3 regions of the Arthrobacter sp. 05T444 genome follow, and region 2 is predicted to be linked to each of the others. Evidence: riboswitches for the same ligand, from Rfam matches in the RefSeq annotation. Region 2 holds a riboswitch; each other region holds the start of a gene.

Region 1 (5,851 bases), on a different contig from region 2:
TGCCGAAGTCCAGCTTCCAGGCCACCAGCATCTTTGCCCAGGTGGAGGCGGTGCGCCTTGGTGCGGGAATCGGCCTGCTGCCGAATTTCATGGTGGCGGGCAAGCCGGACTTCGTGCCGGTGCTTCCCCACGACTTCCAGCGACAGCTCCCCATCTGGGCGGTGGCGCGCCCCGAATCGCTGCGGTCCGGCCGGGTGCAGGCCGTCATTGCGGCGATCCGGGAGGAAGTACAGGAACGCCAGGAGTTGCTGGCTCGCTGAATGGCGTCAGGCCTGGAACAGCCGCCGCACCACTTTTCCGGCGGCCAGGGCGTCGAGCCCCTCGTTGATCTCGGCCAGTGGCTTCGTATCCGTGTGCAGCAGCTCAACGGGCAGCCGGCCCTCGCGCCAGTAGCCCAGATAGAGGGGAATATCGCGCCTGGGCACGGCGTCACCCATGTAGGAGCCCAGCAGCCGCTTGCCTGCGCCCGCGAACTGAAGGGCCGGGACTGTCAGCTCCGCGGACGGATGCGGGAGGCCTACCGAGACCACGGCGCCGCCCCTCGTCACCTGCTCCAGGCAGGACGCAATCACCCGGGCCGAACCCACGGCTTCGATCGCAACGTCCACGCCGTCGCCGGTGGCCTCCGCGATCAGCCGCGGCGCATCATCCGGCGTGCCCACTGCCGTTGCGCCACACTCCAGTGCCAGCTGGTGTTTGCTCGTGTTAGGGTCAATGGCGATCACCCCCGAGGCGCCCGCGAGGGCCGCCGCCATGACGGCGGAGAGCCCCACGGCCCCCAGTCCGAAAACCGCAACCGACTGGCCGGCCTTGACGGCGGCAGTGTTGAGCACTGCCCCCATGCCGGTGAGTGCGGCGCAGCCGAACATGGCCGCCACCGTGTCCGGGACGTCGTCGTCAATGGCCACCACGGATTCCCTGGCCACCACTGCGTAGTCCGCAAAGGCAGAGACTCCGAGATGGTGGTTGATCCGCTCCCCCGACGGCGTCCGCAGCAGCGCTTCCCCGTGCAGGAGGTCGCCGGAACCGTTGGCTTCAGCGGCCCGGTGGCAGAGTGCGGGGCGCCCCGAGCGGCAGGCCCGGCAATCCCCGCAGCTCGGCACGAAGACCAGCACCACGTGGTCCCCCACGGAAATGTCCGTTACGCCTGCTCCCAGGGCCACGACGCGGCCCACGGCCTCATGCCCGAGCGCCATGGGAAGCGGCCTCACCCTGGAACCGTCCACCACCGACAGGTCTGAGTGGCAAAGGCTGGAGTAGGTGATGGCAACGCCGAGCTCTCCGGCGCGCGGTTCCGGTCGGTCCAGTTCCTGCACCACGAGCGGCTTCGCTTCTGCGTAGCTGGTTCCGGAAGAATCGGTGGGACTCGGAACGGTGGAATAAAGGACGGCTGCTCGCATGGTGATTCCTGTCTTCTGCATCGATGGCTGACACGCAGCTGCCCGGGCCTGCGTCAGTCGCGGGTCCGGGCAGCTGTTTCTGGCTATGGCCGCCCTTACTTCCTGGCAGCCGCCAGGAGGTCGGCGGTGCCGCGGGCGTCGGCGGCGTCGACGTCCCGGAGCGAGACGCCGCGGGTTTCCTTGAGGAAGAACACCGCGACGGCGGTCACCACACAGGCTGCCGCGAGGTAAAGGGCAACAGGGGTGGAGGACTTGAAACTGCCCAGCAGCGACGTGGCGATGATCGGCGCCAGTGAACCGGCGACGATCGACGTCACCTGGTAGCCGAGGGAGACGCCTGAGTAGCGCATCCGGGTTGGGAACATCTCGGCCATGATCGCCGGCTGCCCTGCGTACATCAGGGCGTGGAACAGCAGGCCGATCGTGATCGCCGCGAGGATGGTCATGTCATTGCCGGTGTCCATCATGGGGAAGGCGAAGAAGCCCCAGGTTCCGCCGAGAATCGCTCCGGCCATGTAAACCGGACGGCGACCGAACGAGTCGGAGAGCTTGCCCACGAGCGGCACGGCGCAGAAGTGGATGAAGTGGGCCACGAGCAGCAGGAGCAGGATCCGGGCAGTGTCGGTCTGGACCACGACCTTCAGGTACGTGATGGAGAACGTAACGACGAGGTAGTAGAGGATGTTCTCCGCGAACCGCAGTCCCATGGCAGTGAAGACGCCGCGCGGGTAGCGCTTAAACACTTCGGCTACGCCGTAGCCCTTCTTCTCGACCGTGACTTCCTTGCGGGCCTCCAGGAAGATGGGTGCGTCCTGGACCTTGGTGCGGATGTAGTAGCCGATGATGACGATCACCGCGGAGAGCCAGAACGCAACGCGCCAGCCCCAGCCGAGGAAGTCCCCGGACGACAGCGTGGAGGAAAGGGTGAAGAGGACGCCGGTGGCCAGCAGGTTGCCCATCGGCACGGCGGACTGCGGCCAGCTGGCCCAGAACCCGCGCGACTTGTTCGGGCTGTGCTCTGCCACGAGGAGCACTGCGCCGCCCCATTCGCCGCCGACGGCGAAGCCCTGGACGAAGCGCAGGAACACCAACAGGGCCGGTGCCCAGTAGCCGATCTGCGCAAAGCTGGGCAGGCAGCCCATCGCAAACGTGGAAATGCCCACGAGAATGATGCTCAGCTGGAGCAGCTGCTTCCGGCCGAACTTGTCCCCGAAGTGGCCGAAGACGATGCCGCCGATAGGCCGGGCAACGAAGCCGACCGCGTACGTGACGAATGCGGCGATGATCCCGTCCAGCTCCGTCCCCGAATTGGGGAAGAACATCTTGCCGAACACCAGGGTGGCTGCGGAGGCATAGAGGAAGAACTCATACCACTCGACTACTGTGCCGGCCATGGAGGCCGTAACGACTTTCTTTAGGCCTGATGCCTTGACATCGGGTTCCTCTACGCGCCTTGCGGCGGAGTTTTCCGTACTCATTGTGAACTCCTTCGGCGTCTCCCTCGACGCCACTGGGACCTGACTTTGGCGGACGTGTGTGATGTGCACCACGAATCACCGGTTCCAACGAGTATGGTCTGCCATTGCTGCAAGCTCAACGACAAAAAGTGCAGAACGCATCTGCATAAATGCACATTCGGGAGGTGCTGGCGCCAAGCTGTCCAGCTTGGGTGCAGCGTCCGCTCAGCGTCGGCTCAGGCGAAGATTCAGGCGAAAAAGCCTGCCCGGAGCTGCGCGTCCAGCTGCCCGATCTCGGTGAGGAAGCCATCATGGCCGATCGGCGCCTCGATCACATGGACGTCCACGTCACCCGGCAGTGCGTCTGCAAGCTCCCGGGACTGCGAGGGGAAGTAAAGCCGGTCTGTGTTTACGGCCGCAATAAAGAAGTCGGCGGTGGTCCGCGCCAGAGTCTCCTTCAGCGATCCGCGCCCGCGGCAGATGTCGTGGCTCATCAGCGCTTCGGTGATTGCAATGTAACTGTTGGCATCGAAGCGCCCCACGAGCTTGCTCCCCTGGTGGTCCAGGTAGCTTTCCACCTGGTACCGGCCGCGGGCAGCAAGGGCATCCGCCTGCAACGGCGCCTCGCTGGCCTGGGCGTTCCGGCCAAACCGGAAATCCAGCTCCTGCGCGGACCGGTAGGTGATGTGCGCAATCCGCCGTGCCAGCGCCAGTCCGGCCTCGGGCACCGGGCCGGCGTAGTAGTCGCCGCCGTTGAAGTGAGGATCCTGCCGAATCGCCAGCGTCTGTGCCTGCGCGAAGGCGATCTGTTCGGCCGTGCTGCTGGCGCCGATGGAAATAACGCCGCAGCGCCGCACCCGCTCCGGGTAGGTGACGGCCCACTCCAGCGCCCGGGCTCCGCCCATGGAGCCGCCAAGGACGGCGTACCAGCTGCTGATGCCCAGCTGGTCCGCAAGCCGCGCTTCGGCCGCGGTGGTGTCGCGGAGCGTGACCAGCGGGAAGCGTGAACCCCACGGCCTGCCGTCCGGAGCAGCCGACGACGGCCCCGTGGATCCGTAGCAGCCGCCGACGATGTTGATGGAGACGACGAAAAACCTGTCCGTATCCGCCGGGGCGCCGGGACCGGCCAGCTGCTCCCACCAGCCTTCTTCGTCGTCCGTGCCGCGGGTAACGTGCGTGCTGCCCGTCAGGGCGTGCTCCACGAGAATGGCGTTCGAGCAGTCCTCGTTGAGCGTCCCCCAGGTTTCATAGGCGAGGGTGACGTCGGGCAGGAATCCGCCGGCCTCGAGCTCAAGGTTGCCGATGTTGACGTACTGGACTGTCCCATCCTTAACTGCCGTGCCGTCCGTAACCGCAGTGCCACCGGGAACCGCAGCGCCATCCGTAACTTCGACATTCGGAACTTCTGTGCGGGTAACGGAAATCGTCATAGGTAAACCTCTTCTACGCGCTTGCCCGCCGCCAGCTGACCGGCGGGCCAGGTCTTCACCCGGGGCACCCCACCGCGGAAGGAGGGTTGCCGGCCAGCAAGCCGGGGCTGTTGCTGGCACTCATGACCTAGGGCAAGTTTACGAAAGAGGGCGCCGCCCACGCGAAGATTGTGACGGCTGTGTGACTCCCGGCAACACCATCGGGAGCCAGAGCCGTTCAAAGCTTGCGACGAAACTTCCGCAAACCCGGACGTCCCATGAGGGTTAGGCTTCCCTTAGCTGAGAGCCGCGTCACAAGATGCCAAGATGAGGGCATGCGCATGGATCACGTCTCTTACGCCTGTGAACACGATGGCCTGGCTGCCACCACCGAACGTATTTCGTCCGCCCTCGGCGTCGAAGCCGTGAAGGGTGGAGTGCACCCCCGTTTCGGAACCCGGAACATGATTATCCCGCTCGCCGGGCACAAGTACCTTGAGGTCGTGGAGGTCCTGGACCACCCGGCGTCGGATAAAGCTCCGTTCGGGCAGGCCGTGCGCGCACGGTCCGCTGCCGGTGGCGGCTGGATGGGATGGTGCGTCGAAGTGGACGACCTCGCCCCGTTTGAGGACCGTCTGGGACGTTCCGCCGTCAACGGCAACCGCAAGTTCCCGGACGGCCGTGAACTCGTGTGGAAGCAGATCGGAATCCTGGGCCTCATTGCAGACCCGCAGGTTCCGTACATGCTCAAGTGGGAAGGCGATCCGGGGCTTCACCCGTCCAACGCCTATGACAGCAACGTCAAGATGTCCAGTCTCACCATCGCAGGCTCCGCCGAGCGCGTTACCGAATGGCTCGGCGAACCCGTAGAGCGGCCCCTCGAGGACGTCGCCGTGAACTGGGTCGCTCCGCACGGAACCCCGGGCATCCTGTCCGTCACGTTTGAAACTGCAGCGGGCGCCGTCACAATCTGACGCAGCGCTGCCAACAAGCTTCGGCCGCCATCAGCGGGTGCCAACGACGTCACCCACCGATGGCGGCCGAATTACTTTAACGCCTAGTTACCCAATGCTTAGCCCAGCCCGACGGCCTTTCCGAACAGGCTGAAGCCGACGAACGCCACAATGTCCAGCAGTGCATGGGCTATGACCAGTGGCATCACCCGTCGGGTTTTGGTGTAGACCCAGGCGAACACCACGCCCATGATCGCGTTGCCAATGAAGGGCCCGAACCCTTGATACAGGTGGTAGCTGCCGCGGAGCATGGAACTGGCAAAGATTGACAGCGGCACGGACCAGCCGAACTTCCCGAACCGGTCCAGGAGGTAGCCCACCACGATGACTTCCTCGACGACCGCGTGCCGCACCGCGGAGAGAATCAGCACGGGAACCGTCCACCAGTACGCGTTCAGGGCACTGGGGATGATCGCCGTCGTGATGCCCAGCGCCCGCCCTGCCGCGTAGAGGCCCAGCGATGGTATGCCGATCAAAGCGGCCAGCCCGACGCCCTGCAGCAGGTCCCTTCCGGGGCGGGCGAAATTGAAACCCAGCTTCTGGAATGCAGAGCCACCCACATAGCCCGTTCC
Region 2 (5,851 bases):
CCATGGCTATGCAAGTCCACCACGTAGCCCAGCTCGACCGGGACGTGGCGCACGAAGTCACCCAATGGCTGAAGTACCTCAAGGGCCAGGTGACAAGCGTTCAGTTCCTCACCACCACCATTCCTGATCCCAAGAACCCGGAGAAGTGGCGGGTGCAGTACGAGGCCTACATCACCTACCAGCAGTAGGCTTCAGGGCTGCAAACTCACTCAGATCTGCTTGAGCGCCTGCTCCAGGTCCGCGATCAGGTCTTCCGGATCCTCCAGGCCCACCGACAGCCGCACCACACCGTCGCTGAGCCCGATGGCTGCACGGCCTTCCGGGCCCATGGCGCGGTGCGTCGTGGTGGCCGGGTGGGTGATGAGGGACTTGGCGTCGCCCAGGTTGTTGGAGATGTCGATGATCTTCAGCGCGTCCAGCAGCGCGAAGGCGGCTTCCTTGCCGGACCGGCCGCCCGACGTCGCGAGTTCCAGTGTGAGCACGGTGCCGCCGGCCTTCATCTGCTTTGCGGCCAGCTCGTACTGCGGGTGGGACTTCAGCAGCGGGTACTTGACCCAGCTGACGGCGGGATGTTCTTCAAGCCATTCGGCCAGGCGCAGTGCGGTGGCCGAGGAGTGGTTTACGCGCAGCGCCATGGTCTCCAGGCCCTTCGTGAGCACCCAGGCGTTGAACGCGGAGAGTGCGGGCCCGGTGTGGCGCATGAGCTGTTTGACCGGCCCGTCGATGAATTCCTTGGTGCCGAGGATGGCGCCGCCCAGCACGCGGCCCTGGCCGTCGATGTGCTTGGTGCCGGAGTAGACGATCACGTCCGCGCCGAGGTCGCCGCAGCGCTGCAGCAGGGGTGTGGCAAAGACGTTGTCGACCACGACGGTGGCGCCGGCCGCATGGGCCAGTCCGCTGACGGCGGCGATGTCTACGATCTCCTGCATCGGGTTGGACGGCGACTCGAAGAAGACGGCGGCGGTGGGCTCCGAAAGGGCAGCGCGCCACTGCTCAAGGTCCGGTCCGTCCACGAAGACCGTCTCCACGCCCCAGCGCGGCAGGATTTCGTTCAGGATCACAAAGCAGGAGCCGAACAGCGAGCGGGCGGCCACCACACGGTCCCCGGCACCCAGCAGGGCACCCAGGGCGGTGAATACCGCCGACATGCCGGACGCCGTCGCAAAGCACGCCTCGGTGCCCTCGAGCAGGCGGAGGCGTTCCTGGAAGGTGGCCACGGACGGGTTGCCGTAGCGGGAGTAGACGAAGCGTTCGTCCTCGCCTGTGAAGGCCCGCTCGGCCGCGGCAGCGGACTCGTACACGAAGCCCGAGGTCAGGAAGATGGGTTCGGTGGTTTCCTGGAAGTTGGTGCGGTCCAGCCCGCCGCGGACGGCCTGGGTTTCGGGGCTCCAGCCGGCGGCATCTTGATTGAAGGTCACTTAGTTCTTTCCCAGGTTCGTTGGGAGGCCGCGGTTCTTCCAGCCGTTGACGGTGCGCTCGCCGTAACGGTCCGGTTCGCCTTCAAAGCCTTCGAGGACGTTATACGAGGTGAAGCCCGCCTGGGTCGCTGCGACGGCGGCCGCGATGGAGCGCTGGCCGGACCGGCAGAGGAAAACGAGCTCCGTGGAGGTGTCCGCCGGAGCCTGCTGCTTCAGCTGCTCGATGAATGCAGGGTTGGGGATGCCGCCCGGGAAGGTCCACTGGATGAACAGCGGGTCATTCCGCTGATCGTTTGCGGTTGCGGTTTCCGGGATGCCGATGTGGGCCCATTCGCCCTCGGTGCGGACGTCCACCAGGATGGCGCCGTCTTCGAGTTTGGCCCATGCCTCCTGCGGCGTGAGGTCTCCCGCGTAGCTCATGCGTGGCCCTCGAATGCTTCGGCGTTGAGGTCATCGTCCGAGTCCAGCCGGTCCACGGCGGTGGCCACCGCTGCGTCGGCCGTGGCGATGGCGGCGGGCAGGATCACGGCCTGCGCCACGATCACGTCCCTGCCGTTGAAGGCGGCTGCGGGGCTGCCGTGCAGCACATACCCCTCCGCCAGGGCAGCGGAGATGCGTTCACAGAAGTCGCGGTTGTCCGGCCCCGTGATGAGGCGGTAGGACAGCTTTTTCTCAGGTTTGTCCTGCTGGGACGGCAGGGTGTCGCCGGCGGGGGCGTCCGACATGACGGATCTCCTTCTCTCACGCTTGCAGCTCGAAGTGGTCGATATGCCGAGTATTCACCTGAGGCACCCCGCCGCGAAAGGGAGGGTTGCCGACCGGCCAGTCAGGGCTTGGCGCCGGTTCTCATTACTCCCCAAAAACGTAACACCGACGACGGCGGCTGGCACCGCCGCCGTCGTCATGTTCCGTAACGCTCGACGCCGGTTGCTTCGGTTACAAAGCCGCTGGCCGGGGGGATAATGACGGGAGATGAACCACCGTAACGCCGGATGAAACCAGGCAACAGTGAACGCGTCGAACGCCAATACAGTCAGTCCCATGCTGCATTTTGGATGGTTTGTGGGCCACGGCTTTGGTGTGCAGGGCTGGGGGACGCCGGGCTACGGCATCGGCTACGACTGGAAGAAGCCCTCGCTGTACCAGCATGCCGTGCGGGAGTTCGAGCGGGCGGGCCTTGACCTGTTCATCATCGAGGACTCCCTCACCGTCCCGGACACCTACGGCGGCAGCGCGGAGGTGAGCCTGGCGCAGGCATCCTTCGCGCCGAAGCACGATCCGCTGGCCCTCGTGCCGTACCTGCTGTCCGCCACCGAGCACCTGGGGATCGTGCCGACTGTCAGTGCCTCGTTCTATCCGCCGTTCACCGCGGCCCGGCTGCTGGCCACGCTCCAGCACTTCTCCAGCGGGCAGCTGGGCTGGAACGTGGTGACGTCCGGCAGCGACCTCGCCGCCCAGAACTACGGCCTGGACCAGCAGATCGAGCACGACCTCCGCTACGAGAAGGCCGAGGAGTTCGTGGACGTGGTCCGGAAGCTTTGGCGGAGCTGGGACGGGGACGCCATCGTGGAGGACGCCCAGGGCGGCGTCTTCGCTGACCACACCAAGGTCCGGCCCATCCACCACGCCGGCGAGTTCTTCAAGGTCCGGGGTCCGCTGAACACGGCACCCCTGCCGGAGGAGCCCGTGCTGGTGCAGGCCGGGGCTTCCCCGCGCGGCAAGGCGTTCGCCGGTGGCAATGCCGACGTCGCCATTGCGCTGGCCCGCGGAGCCGACGGCATGAAGGCGTACCGCGACTCCATCCGCTCCGAGGCGGCCGCCGCCGGCCGGAACCCGGACGACGTCAAGGTGCTGTTCGTGCTCAAACCCACTGTGGTGGGCTCCAAAGCAGAGGCGGAGGACTTGCGTGCCGCGCGGAAGGAACTCACGCAGCGGGACATCGACAGCCAGCTCAACTCGATCTCATACCTGTCCGTCATCGACTTCAAACAGTTCGACCTGGACGAGCCCTTGCCGGACCTCACCACCAACAGCAACCAGGGAACGCTGGAGCACTTCTCCAAGGCTGCCCCGCCGGGCTCGACCCTCCGTGAAGTCCTGCAGGCCCGGAGCGGCGGCGCGGGGGACAGCATCGTCGGCACAGCCGAGGAAATCGCGGACCACCTTGAGGAAACGGGCGCCGCGGTGGGCGGGGACGGCTTCCTCTTCTCCGGCTTCGTTGACCCGGCCACTGTCCACGGGGTGCTGGACAAACTCGCGCCGGTGCTCCGGCGCCGGGGACTGCTGCGGACGAGCTACGGTGACGGCGGGTTCCGCCGGAACCTGCTGGATTTTTAGTGCCATGGCCGGAGTCAGAGCGTCCGGGGGCCTTTTGCCGGGAGTCCGGAGGGGCAGCTTCCTGATCGGAACGGCGCACCTCCGCGCCGCCGACGTCGCGCAGGCCGCCGCTGATCCGTCAGTGGAAGTCGTCCTGAGTGCGGAAGCAACGGAGCTCATGGGGCTGTCCCGCGACGTGGTCCAGGCTGCCATCGATTCCGGCCACAGGGTCTATGGGCTCAATACGCTGCTGGGATCGGGCCGGGACACGGCTGTGGAGGAGGAGTCCATCCTTGCCTACCAGGTTCAGGTGGTCCGCTACCACCACAGCGGCGTGGGGGCGCTGCTCGCGCCGGATGAAGTGCGCGCCGTCATGCTCGCGAGGCTCGTCGGTTTCACCCGCGGCGGCTCGGGCGTCCGCCCCGAAATAGCCAGATTCTATGCCGAACTGCTCAACCGGGGAGTGGTTCCTGCCGTTCCACGCGACGGTTCCGTGGGCTCCTCTGACCTGACGCAGCTGGCCGCGGTGGCCGCCGTCGCCATCGGCGAGGGGCAGGCGCTGGCCCCCGACGGCAGTCTGGTGGCCGGTGCCGCTGCGCTCGCCGAGGCCGGCCTTGAGCCGCTGGTCCTGGCCCCTGGCGAGGCACTGGCGCTGGTCAGCGCCAACTCCTACTCAATCGGCGCCGGCGCGCTCGAGCTCGGCCGGCTCCTGCGGTTTGCCGACCTCGCGGATACCGCTCTGGCCCTGTCGCTGGAGGCAACCGCAAGGTACGACGGCGGCGGGAACCTCAGCCCGTTTTCGCCGGCCGTGCAGTCGGCCAAGGCGGTGGACGGCCAAAGAATCTCGGCCGCCAATGTCCGGCGGCTGGTGCGCGGCGGCTGGCTGGAGGACCCACGGCGTGAAGCCTCGGTGCAGGATGCCTTGTCCTTCCGTGCCGCGCCGCAGACGCACGGAGCCTTCCGCGCCCAGATCACCGCCCTTGCCGATGCGCTCGAGGTGGAGCTCAACGGCCGGGGCGACAACCCGCTGACGGATGTGGTCGCCGGCCGGATGGTTTCCGGCGGGAACTTCCAGCCGATGCAGCTGGCGCTGGCCTTCGAAGCCCTGCGCCTGGGACTGGCGCACGTGGGCATCAGCAGTGAACGGCGGATCGCCAAGCTCTACCCGCCGCAGCGGCTCATCCGGCAGCTGAACCTGGCGGCGGCCCGCAGCGGCACGGCCCTGGCGTCCGAGGAACTGCCGGGCCTGCTCTGGTATTCGGCCGCGGGGATGGCGGCCGAACTGAAGTTCCTCGCGGCGCCTGCAACACTGGGCGCCCCCACGCTGTCCGCCGATGTGGAGGACCACTCGACGCTGGCCCCGCTGGCGCTCCAGCAGCTGGAGCGCTCGGTGGAGGTCGCCGGCAGACTCCTCACGATCGAGGCGCTGACGGCCGCCTATCTGCTGGCGGAAGCGCAGTCAGCGCACACCCGCGGGAGCGAGTCCGCGGATGAGGTGCGGCCGCTCGGCAAGGGGACCGGCGTCGTCGTCGTCCTTTTATCAAAGCTGCTGGCCGAGCAGCTGCCGGCGGCAGCCCTAGTGGAGCGGGGACGGGACGAACTGGGGGAACTGCTGGCGGTGCTCCCGGAGCTGCGACTCCCGCCGCCGGGTGACGTGGACGGGTCGGGAGGAGAAACATGAGCACCATGACAGGCAGGCACGAGCCGCCACGGCATGCGGCGCCAGTCGTGGATCTGGGGGCAGACGCCGGGTCCGTGCTGGCGAAGGTGGGCAACACGCCGCTGGTGCCCCTGCCCGTGCTGAGCCGGGGCCTTGGCAGCACGGTTTTCGCCAAGCTGGAATCGGAGAACCCGGGCGGGTCCATCAAGGACCGGACGGCCCTGAGCATGGTCCGCGCGGCCGAGCGCAGCGGCGAGCTGCAGCCCGGCGGCACGATTGTGGAGAGCACGTCAGGGAACACCGGGATCGGGCTGGCCCTGATCGGAGCCCTCACCGGGCATCCAGTGGTGGTGGTGACAGGCGAGTCCATCTCCACGGAAAAACTTGAGGCGCTGCGGCGCTATGGTGCACAGGTCCTGTTCACGGACTGGAGCGCCCCGTCGGATTCGCCGGCAAA
Region 3 (5,851 bases), on a different contig from region 2:
TTTCACCAAAGTCAAAGCTCCATCTCCACTCCACTTTCCCGCATGTCGGGCACTCGACACCCCGGGTGCTCCGTGCGCCCCAGGCCGCCAAAGCCCTGTCCGGCGGCACGTCTCCCGCGGACCGGTCCCTTGCGCAGGCTTCTGCGGCAAAAGGCCGTCCGGGACGCCGCCCAACCATGTTTCGATGCCGGCAACGGTCCAGGACTGCTGTCCCGGGGTGTTCCGGATCTGCAGTGCACAACGACGCCAAGCGGGCAAATATTCCGCAAAAGTGCAAGACTAGAACCGACTCCGCCGCAGTCACCGCGGCTCGTCCATCCAGGAGGAAATTCATGTCCTTTGTCCGTTTTCTCGCCCGGCCGATGCTGGCTTCAAGTTTCGTCCTCGCCGGCGTGGACAAGCTCAGGAATGCGGACGACACTGTGGAACAGTTGTCCCCCCTCCTGCGCCGCGCCGCGGAAACACTTCCGTTCCAGACCAACGAGAAGGTCCTGGCCCGGGTGATCGGCGGAACCCAGGTGGGCGCCGGCGTCCTGTTCGCCGTCGGCAAGTTCGCGCGGTTGTCCGCTACCCTCCTGGCCATCATCTCAGCGCTGAACGCGTTCGTTGAATGGCGCAGTGCGGACATCAGCAGCAAGGAAGGCCGGGACGCCCGCCGCAACCAGCTGCTCAAGAACGTCACCCTTACCGGTGGCGTGCTGCTGGCCTCCGTTGATACCGCGGGCAAGCCTAGCCTTGCCTGGCGCGCGGAGCACCTCGCAGCTGACGCCCGGAAAACGGCAAGCCACCTCGCCGCGGACGCCCGCAAGACCACCGGAAAGAAGCTGCACAAGGCCGACAAGGCAGTCCGCAAGGCCGTAGACCACGCGGTAGGGGCATAGGCACGAATGACAGGATCCATCACGGACGCGCCCGCTGACCACACCGGCGCCGCTCCGCACTGGCCCGCGCCGTTTGCGGAGCAGCCGGTGGACGCCACCGTGCGCGTCCCCGGTTCGAAGTCACTGACCAACAGGTATCTCGTGCTTGCGGCGCTGGCCGACGGGCCCTCCCGCCTGCGTGCCCCGCTGCACTCCCGGGATTCCGCGCTGATGATCGGTGCGCTCCGGCAACTCGGCGCCGACGTCCGCGAGGTGCCGGGCGACAGTACCTTCGGCCCCGACCTCGAGGTGACGCCCATCCCGTCCGGTTCCGGCGCCATGGACGTCGCCATCGACTGCGGCCTGGCCGGCACTGTCATGCGTTTCGTTCCGCCTCTGGCAGCCCTGCGCCACGGTGTCGCTGTGTTCGACGGCGACCCGCACGCCCGGGAGCGGCCGATGGGAACCATCATCGAGGCGCTGGCGGCCCTCGGCGTCACCGTTCGCGGCGACGCCGGCGGGACACCCTCTTCCCTGCCTTTCCGCGTTGACGGGACGGGAGAGGTCCGCGGCGGCCATCTCGTCATCGACGCGAGCGCGTCATCCCAGTTTGTCTCCGCGCTGCTGCTCGTCGGCGCACGCTTCACCGAAGGCCTGCACCTCGAACACTCCGGAGACGCTGTCCCAAGCCTTGACCACATCAACATGACCGTGGCCGTGCTGCGCGGCGTGGGTGTGGAAGTGGACAACTCCACTCCGAACCACTGGATCGTCAGCCCCGGGCCGATCCGTGCCTTTGATGAGAAAATCGAACAGGACCTGTCCAACGCCGGGCCGTTCCTGGCCGCGGCCCTCGCCTCGGGCGGCACTGTGCGGATCCCGGACTGGCCCGAACACACCACTCAGGTGGGCGATCTTTGGCGGAGCATCCTGACGGATATGGGCGCGGCCGTGACACTGCAGGACGGAACGCTGACCGTCACCGGAGGCAGCGAGATCACGGGCGCCGACTTCGCGGAAACGAGCGAACTGGCCCCCACTGTCGCGGCGCTCTGCGCCCTCGCCACCGGCCCGTCACGGCTTAGCGGCATCGCACACCTCCGCGGGCACGAGACAGACCGCCTCGCCGCACTCGTCACGGAAATCAACCGGCTGGGCGGAGACGCCGAAGAGACGGGCGACGGGCTGATCATCCGGCCCGCAAAGCTCCATGGCGGTGTGGTCCGCAGCTACGCTGACCACCGGATGGCCACTGCAGGCGCCATCCTCGGACTGGCCGTGAAGGGCGTCGAAGTCCAGGACATCAGCACAACGGCCAAGACCATGCCGGACTTCCCGCAGCTGTGGGCGGACATGCTCACACAGCGGACCGGCCGCACCCAGAGGAACAACGCAGGGACCAGCGGTGGCACGCAGCACTGAGTCCTGGGACGAATCCGACGTCCGGATCCGCCCGAACAAGAAGGGCTCCCGTCCGCGCACCAAAGACCGTCCCAGCCATGACGATGCCGTCACCGGACGCATCATCACCGTTGACCGTGGCCGGTATACGGCAGTGGTGGGTGAGGACTCCGGCGACGAGCGGACGATCATCGCTGCCCGGGCCCGCGAGCTCCGCCGCTCCCCCGTGGTGGCCGGCGACTTCGTATCCCTCGTGGGTGACGTGTCAGGTGCTCCGGACACGCTCGCCCGGCTCGTAAAGATCCAGGCCCGGAAAACGCTCCTGCGCCGGAGCGCGGACGACACTGACCCGATTGAACGCGCCGTGGTGGCCAACGCGGACCAGCTGGTCGTCGTGGTGGCTGCCGCCAATCCGGAGCCCCGCACCGGTTTCATCGACCGCGCGCTGGTGGCCGCCTACGACGCCGGCATCGAGCCGCTGCTGCTCGTGACGAAGGCAGACGTCAAGGACCCCACCGAGCTGCTGGACAACTACCGCCATCTCGACTTCCCCGTCATCATTAGCCGCACAGCGGACTCTGCGGCGTCGGGCATCGACGCCCGCTCCGATGATGGCTTGTCCGCACGCCTCGACCTTGACGCCGTCTCCCAGCTGCGCGCCCACCTGGACGGCAAGGTGACTGTCATGCTGGGCCACTCCGGCGTCGGCAAGTCCACCATGGTGAATGCATTGACCGGCGCGGAGCGGGCAACCGGCGGCGTTAACGCCGTCACGGGACGCGGCCGGCACACGTCGTCGTCGGCCCTCGCGCTCAAGCTCGCGGACGCGCCCACCGGGAGCTGGATCATCGACACCCCGGGGATCCGCTCGTTTGGCCTCGCGCATGTGGACCCGGACCGAATCCTGCATTCCTTCCCTGACCTGGAGCCCGGCACCGAAGCCTGCGAACGCGGCTGCAAGCACGATGCAACCGCCGTCAACTGCGGCGTGGATGCCTGGGTGGAAGCCGGCCACGCAGGCCCTTCCGGGCCTGCGAGGCTAGCGTCCCTGCGCCGCCTGCTGGGCACCGATCCGCGCATGGAGGCCCAGGAAGCCAAGGAACTGGGAAGCGTCAGCTAGTCTCCCCGGCGGCTCCGGCATGCGGACATCCCCGCCCCGCCGGTCCTTTGACGGTAGTTTGGAACCATGACCCAACCCGCTTCGAGCTACAACGATGACCTGCGACTGGCCCATGTACTGGCGGATTCCGTGGATGACCAGACCATGAGCCGGTTCAAGGCGCTGGACCTTAAGATCGAAACCAAGCCCGACCTGACGCCGGTCACGGATGCCGACAAAGCCGCCGAGGAGTCCATCCGGGGCCAGCTCTCCCGCTCCCGCCCCCGCGATGCCGTCCTCGGCGAGGAGTTCGGCAGTTCGGGCCACGGTTCCCGGCGCTGGATCATTGACCCCATCGACGGCACCAAGAACTTCGTCCGCGGGGTGCCGGTGTGGGCCACGCTGATTGCGCTCGTCGATGAAGGCGAGCCCGTGGTGGGTGTCGTCAGCGCCCCGGCCCTCGGCAAACGCTGGTGGGCAGCCAAGGGCGCGGGCGCCTACATGGGGCGCTCCCTTGCCGCAGCCACCCGGCTGAAAGTCTCGAATGTCTCGAATCTTTCGGACGCTTCGCTGTCCTACTCGAGCCTCGGCGGCTGGAAAGAACGCGGGAACCTCGACGAGTTCCTCGCCCTCACCGAAGACGTCTGGCGCACCCGCGCCTTCGGGGATTTCTGGTCCTACTGCATGGTGGCGGAAGGGTCCGTGGACATCGCCTGCGAGCCGGAACTGAACCTGTATGACATGGCTGCGCTGGTGCCCATCGTCACGGAAGCCGGCGGCCGCTTCACCTCACTCGAAGGAACCGACGGTCCCTTCGGCGGCAACGCATTGGCCACCAACTCCATCCTTCATTCGGAGGTCCTCAAGCGGCTCAACCCACAGCTGGACGACCTGCTGTAGTTCGGTCCAACAAACTTTCCGAAGAATTATCGACGGCGGGCGCCCCCTCAGGAGGGCGTCCGCCGGCGTATGTTCGGCATTCCGGCCAGATGAAGCGGGGCTGTAACAAACCGCTTAACATTCACGTTGGCCTTTTCCATCGCCCGCCGGGATGTCCTACGCTCTTTACAGGTCACGAGTGCCAGCGCGAAACCCCGGTTTGCTGGCCGGCAACCCTCCATTCGCGGTGGGGTGCCCCGGGTGACGACCAGGCCGGTCCGGAACGGACCCGGCAAGCGCGGATCCCCGTCACAAAGGGGTCCTTTCACAGCGAGGTCCCATGACTACTGCAACGTTCTCCTCCAACACCGGCGCCGGCCTGCTCGACGATCGCATTGCCGCTGCCGGACGGCCGCTGGCCGCAGTTACCGGCGCCGAGATCCAGGCTCCGCTGATCCAGGGCGGCCACGTGCGTTACGCCAACCTCGATTACGGCGCGTCGGCACCTGCGCTGTCCGTGGTGTCGGCTTACCTCAACGAGATCCTGCCGTTCTACGCCAGCGTGCACCGCGGCGCGGGTTACGCATCGCAGATCAGCACGTCGGTCTATGAGAACGCCCGGAACATCGTCCGCGACTTTGTCGGCGGCCGCCCGGATGACTCCGTAATCTTCACGCGCAACACCACGGACTCCCTCAACCTGCTGGCAGGCTGCCTCCCGGTGGAGGACCACCACCACACGGGGGAAGTCCTGTACCTCGACATCGAGCACCACGCCAACCTGTTGCCCTGGCAGGGCGTGCCGCACCGCAGCGTGGTGGCATCCGCCACCCTCGAGGCCACCATCGCCAGCCTCCGGGCTGAACTGGAGCATGGCGACGTCAGCCTCCTCGCCGTGACCGGCGCCTCCAACGTCACCGGCGAAATACTGCCAATCCGCCGCCTTGCCGCGCTGGCACACGAGTTCGGCGCCCGGATCGTGGTGGACGCGGCACAGCTCGCTCCGCACCGCCGCATCAACATCGCCGCGGACGACGTCGATTATCTCGCCTTTTCCGGCCACAAGCTCTACGCGCCGTTCGGTTCCGGCGTCCTGGTGGGACGCCCTGACTGGCTCGACGCCGGCACCCCGCACCTTGCGGGCGGCGGCGCTGTCAGTGAGGCCCGGCTCGACGGCGTCAGCTGGACCACCGGCCCCGCCCGGCATGAAGGCGGTTCGCCCAACGTCCTGGGCGCTGCCACCCTGGCCCGCGCAACGCAGGTGGTCGCTGCCCTGGACCAGGAGCGCTGGCACGCCCACGAGGCGGCCATCCGGTCCTTCCTCGTCGAGGGGCTGCGGAGGATCGAAGGCGTCACCGTGCACCAGATCTTCTCGGACACCGACGCGGACAACGACACGATCGGCGTAGTGAACTTCTCAGTGGAAGGCTACGACGCCGGCCTGGTGGCGGCCTACCTTTCCGCCGAACACGGCGTCGGACTCCGCGACGGCCGCTTCTGCGCCCACCCGCTGCTCAAGCGCCTGGGACTTCCGTCCGGCTCCCTGCGCGCCAGCTTTGGCGTAGGTTCGCGGCTCGAGGACGCCCAGCGGCTCCTCGCGGGCATCGAAGAA

What was found. A riboswitch is a leader RNA that binds a small molecule or an ion and turns the genes downstream of it on or off. The one in region 2 is predicted to bind S-adenosylmethionine.
Region 1: linked by a shared signal. The riboswitch ahead of metX (homoserine O-acetyltransferase MetX) and the one ahead of AC1DD3_RS14275 (DUF1737 domain-containing protein) in region 2 are both predicted to bind S-adenosylmethionine.
Region 3: linked by a shared signal. The riboswitch ahead of AC1DD3_RS01240 (aminotransferase class V-fold PLP-dependent enzyme) and the one ahead of AC1DD3_RS14275 (DUF1737 domain-containing protein) in region 2 are both predicted to bind S-adenosylmethionine.

What each region holds. Positions count from the first base shown of each region.
Region 1 covers NZ_JBFTKK010000002.1:185,047-190,897, forward strand. Annotated here, with positions in the region: gene AC1DD3_RS03100 (LysR family transcriptional regulator) at 1-260, shown strand, start outside; gene AC1DD3_RS03105 (zinc-dependent alcohol dehydrogenase family protein) at 267-1,400, opposite strand; gene AC1DD3_RS03110 (MFS transporter) at 1,496-2,878, opposite strand; gene metX (homoserine O-acetyltransferase MetX) at 3,106-4,287, opposite strand; SAM riboswitch class IV at 4,300-4,415, opposite strand; gene AC1DD3_RS03120 (VOC family protein) at 4,602-5,240, shown strand; gene AC1DD3_RS03125 (CPBP family intramembrane glutamic endopeptidase) at 5,339-5,851, opposite strand, start outside.
Region 2 covers NZ_JBFTKK010000014.1:67,283-73,133, forward strand. Annotated here, with positions in the region: gene AC1DD3_RS14260 (hypothetical protein) at 3-188, shown strand; gene AC1DD3_RS14265 (O-succinylhomoserine sulfhydrylase) at 210-1,418, opposite strand; gene AC1DD3_RS14270 (rhodanese-like domain-containing protein) at 1,419-1,838, opposite strand; gene AC1DD3_RS14275 (DUF1737 domain-containing protein) at 1,835-2,143, opposite strand; SAM riboswitch class IV at 2,157-2,272, opposite strand; gene AC1DD3_RS14280 (NtaA/DmoA family FMN-dependent monooxygenase) at 2,460-3,755, shown strand; gene AC1DD3_RS14285 (aromatic amino acid ammonia-lyase) at 3,760-5,415, shown strand; gene AC1DD3_RS14290 (PLP-dependent cysteine synthase family protein) at 5,412-5,851, shown strand, end outside.
Region 3 covers NZ_JBFTKK010000001.1:275,918-281,768, reverse strand. Annotated here, with positions in the region: gene AC1DD3_RS01265 (sigma-70 family RNA polymerase sigma factor) at 1-15, opposite strand, end outside; gene AC1DD3_RS01260 (DoxX family protein) at 333-881, shown strand; gene aroA (3-phosphoshikimate 1-carboxyvinyltransferase) at 888-2,282, shown strand; gene rsgA (ribosome small subunit-dependent GTPase A) at 2,266-3,381, shown strand; gene hisN (histidinol-phosphatase) at 3,448-4,260, shown strand; SAM riboswitch class IV at 4,431-4,544, shown strand; gene AC1DD3_RS01240 (aminotransferase class V-fold PLP-dependent enzyme) at 4,580-5,851, shown strand, end outside.